Regions from separate parts of the Blautia obeum ATCC 29174 genome, predicted to be linked through region 2. Evidence: predicted binding sites of a transcription regulator. Region 2 holds the regulator's gene; the other holds the start of a gene.
What was found. Region 2 encodes HrcA, which represses chaperone genes, less so after heat shock. Its sites were predicted from a motif close to TGTTAGCACTCNNNNNNNNNGAGTGCTAACA; they were not measured.

Region 1 (2,210 bases), 190 kb from region 2:
ATCTTCTACTGTCGGCTCATCAACCATGACTGGCTGGAAACGACGTGCAAGAGCAGCGTCTTTTTCAATGTACTGGCGATACTCATCCAGTGTGGTTGCACCAATACAGTGCAGCTCACCTCTGGCAAGCATAGGTTTCAGCATGTTGCCTGCGTCCATTGCACCGTCTGTTTTGCCGGCGCCGACGATCAGATGAAGTTCATCGATGAAGAGGATGATTTCACCCTCGCTCTTTTTGACTTCTTCAAGAACTGCTTTCAGACGTTCCTCAAATTCGCCACGGTATTTTGCACCTGCAACAAGTGCGCCCATATCCAGTGCGAAGATTTTCTTTTCTTTAAGGCCTTCCGGCACATCACCTGCAACAATTCGCTGTGCAAGACCTTCGATAGCTGCTGTTTTACCAACACCAGGTTCACCGATCAATACCGGGTTGTTCTTGGTCTTACGGGAAAGGATTCGGATGATGTTACGGATTTCTGCATCACGGCCGATGACTGGATCCAGTTTCTGGTTTCTTGCTTTTTCGACAAGATCCTCACCATATTTATTTAAGGTGTCATAGGTTGCTTCAGGATTGTCGCTGACAACTCTCTGGTTGCCTCTTACAGTTGAAAGTGCCTGGAGAAATCTCTCTCTGGTGATTCCAAACTCGTTGAAGATTTTCTTCATGCTTGGGCTTGGCTGTGTCAGCAAGGACAGGAACAGATGCTCAACAGAAACGTATTCGTCTCCCATTGCTTTTGCTTCGTTCTCTGCGTTTACCAAAGATTTGTTCAGATACTGGCCAAATCTCAGATCACCACCGGATACTTTTACTTTTGCATCCAGCGCTTTTTTCACTGTATTGATAAAATAATCTTTATTGATCTCCATCTTTTCGATCAATTTGAGGATCAGGCTGTCTTCCTGCGTTAACAGGGCATACAGAAGATGCTCCTGCTCTACTTCCTGGTTGCCGTATTCGTAAGCAACCTTTTCAAGATCCTGAACAGCCTGTACTGATTTTTGAGTAAATTTACTGATGTTCATAGGCTCTCCTCCTTGTATATCGTAGGAAAAGGATACTGAAATTTCTTTCTGTATCCTTTGGTCATCTTTGTTATATTCGTAATATAACACATATTGTTAGCACTGTAAAGAGGTGAGTGCTAATTAATTATGAACATTCTGTGAATCCTTAAATGAAAAACTAACTTCCACCTTTAGTCTGTTTTGCTCTACATTAGGAACTGGGGGTGGAAGTTAGTCTTGCAATCGTTTATTCTATAAGAAATACCAGGGCTCCTCCCTGGTCATATCCTCCAACTACCGGAAATGGGATATTTTTATTGTATAGGAGGATTCATTTATGTCTACTAAAGCTACTGGAAACAAAAAACACCTTACCCTTGCTGATCGTGCTGCCATTGAACATGGTATCAGCCGTGGGGAAAATTTCACGCAGATTGCCTGCAGAATCAACAAGGATTCTTCTACCATTTCCAAGGAGATTCGGCGTCACCTTTTCCGGGTTCCTCATTTTCAAAACGAAACCCAGCGGAAGCGCTCAGAATGCGAGCATTTTCAGAACTGTGTAAAGCAGCATATCTGCGGGAATCAGACTTGTAATTCCTTATGCTGGAAATGCCGCCCTAAGCGCTGTTCCATGTATTGTCCTGACTTTACTCCCAGACTCTGCGAAAAGTTAAAAAAGCCCCCCTACGTGTGTAATGACTGCCCTCAGATACGCAACTGTTCCCACGACTTCTATTTCTACAGGGCCAATTATGCCAACGATATTTACAGTGAAACAAAATCTTCTTCACGGTCTGGGATTAACCAGACTCCTGAGTCCCTGGAACAGCTGGACCGTCTGGTTTCCCCTCTGCTTCTGCAGGGACAGCCTTTGTCCCATATCTTTGCTTCTAATCAGGAATCCGTCCCTTGTTCTATAAGGACCCTCTACAACTATATAGACCAGGGATACTTCACTGCAATCAACCTCGACCTTCCCCGGAAGGTCCGCTACAAAAAACGTCGGCAGGTCCGCAGAGAACCTGACAACACTGGATATAGAAAAGACAGATCCTATCAGGATTTTGAGAGATATCTGGAAAAGTTTCCAGATACAAATGTGGTGGAATTAGATGTGGTGGAAGGTGCCGGGGGAAAATCAGAACAAGTACTGTTGACCATGCTTTTCCGTAATTGTAGCCTTATGCTTATTT
Region 2 (2,210 bases):
CTTGCTCCTTCTGTATTTGCAATAACGGTTGGCTGTCCACCTTCCATTACAGCTACACAACTGTTTGTTGTACCTAAGTCAATACCAATGATTTTTCCCATGATAATATTCCTCCTGTATATATTCTAAGATTATTATATATTCTAGTTTGTCCTTCCAGAATCAAGATGCTCTACGCATCTTTCGTGCTATGCACTTATGATTCTGTCAGGATCGTGCCAGAAAAAGTAAATGTCTGCTTCGCAGCCGCTTCCTTTTTCCTTGAGCACGATCAGTTTGCAACTTTTACCATGCTGTGGCGGACTACAAATCCCTTGTAGGTGTATCCTTTCTGAAGCTCCTCCACAACAATATTTTCTCCAACAGATTCATCCTCCACATGCATCACTGCATTGTGGAAATCCGGATTAAATTCTTTTCCAACAGCTTCGATCGGTTCTACTCCCATGCCTTCCATTGTAGTGGTAAACTGTTTGTAGATCTTCTGCATTCCCTCTGCAAATGGATCATCTTCCGGAGCCTGTGCAAGGCCTCTTTCAAAGTTATCTACAACCGGAAGGATCTTCTCGATGATATCCTTTGCTCCGATCACATACATGCTGGATTTTTCTTTTTCCGTACGTTTACGGAAGTTATCAAACTCAGCCATGTTACGCTTCAGCCTGTCAGTCAGATCTTCAATCTGCTGTTCCAGCTTATTGTCTTTTTTCTTTTTGCCAAAGAAAGAATTTTTTCCTTTGGTTTCTTTATCAGATTCCTTATCGTCTTCAGCTGCACTCTCGGTTTCCTCTGTGGTTTCCGTTCCTGCGGTTGCCTCCGGCGATTCTTCTACTGGTTCTGTAACAGGTTCTGTTTCCGGAAGGTCTTTCTCTGTTTCTTCCTGTACGCCAGCTTCTTTTTTATTTGTTTCTGACACGTTCTTTCTACCGCCTTTCCAGTCTGACAGCTAACTGTCTTGATTACTTTTATTTTTTTTGAATACCTCATCGAGTTCGACCTTGAGAGTCTTCAGACTATTTACTACATTTTCATAATCCATTCGTTTAGGTCCTACGATACCGATTGTTCCATGCATGCCCTCTCCCAGTTCATAAGTTGCAGTAACAACACTGCAATCTTTCATGGTAGAAATCGGAAGTTCATCTCCGATATACACCTGAACACCGGTATTGTCATCTGCCATCCGCTCCTTGACCAAATCAACCAACTGCTGTTTTTCTTCAAAAGTAGAAATCAGCTCAGTGGCTTTGGTCTTATCCGACAGTTCCGGATATTTAAAGAAGTTCGTTGCACCAGACGTATAGATTTCCAGATCGTCTTCATCGACATGAATGGTTGCTGCAACTGCATCCAACACTCTTGCTACCAGTCCACTGTGGATTCCTGCCTGTTCTTTCAGTCTGGCAATCATGCCCAGATTAATGTCCTGTATCGGCAGGCCATTCAGATTGGTATTAAGAAGAAGGTTCAACTTCAGAAGTGTCTCATCATCCATTTCTTCATCCAGATCAATGATCTGATTACGGATGACATTTCCTTCGCAGACAACCACAGCTACTAACTGCAGCTCATTGACACGGGACAGCTGAATAAATTTCAATTTATTGCCGCTGTACTGAGGAACTGAAACCATCGTCGCGTAATTGGTATTGGAAGCCAGGACACGTGCTACATTCTTAAGCACTTTTTCCATTTTATCGGTCTTCTCAATCATCAGATTACGGATTTCTGCAATTTCATCTTCCTTTTCTCTCATCAATTCATCCACATAAAGCCGATAGCCTTTATCAGAAGGGATTCTTCCTGCCGATGTATGTGGCTGAACGATGTAACCCATGTCTGTCAGGTCAGACATTTCATTTCGGATCGTTGCTGAGCTGACATTCAGGTCTGCATCCTTGGATATTGTCCTGGATCCTACCGGTTCGCCCGTTTCCATGTATGTCTTGATGATCGCTTTCAGAATTCTTTTCTTACGATCTGTCAATTGTTCATCCATGTTCTCAGCTCCTTTCCTATTAGTCTGTTAGCACTCATTAACGAAGAGTGCTAACATCTATACTGTTAAGATAGCACTGTCGTAATTGTTTGTCAACATCTAATTTATATTTTTTAAAAAAATCGAAAAAAATCACAGTACGGGCACAAATCGGGAAAATCTACCTTTCCACTCTGTTACTTTGTGTCAAAAGTACTGTGATTATGTGAAT

Region 1: clpB (ATP-dependent chaperone ClpB) is a predicted target of HrcA. The motif match lies at 1,127-1,157, and genes of this name have one in related genera.

What each region holds. Positions count from the first base shown of each region.
Region 1 covers NZ_CP102265.1:2,696,650-2,698,859, forward strand. Annotated here, with positions in the region: gene clpB (ATP-dependent chaperone ClpB) at 1-1,032, opposite strand, end outside; gene NQ503_RS13090 (IS30 family transposase) at 1,352-2,210, shown strand, end outside.
Region 2 covers NZ_CP102265.1:2,503,128-2,505,337, forward strand. Annotated here, with positions in the region: gene dnaK (molecular chaperone DnaK) at 1-101, opposite strand, end outside; gene grpE (nucleotide exchange factor GrpE) at 272-916, opposite strand; gene hrcA (heat-inducible transcriptional repressor HrcA) at 947-1,999, opposite strand.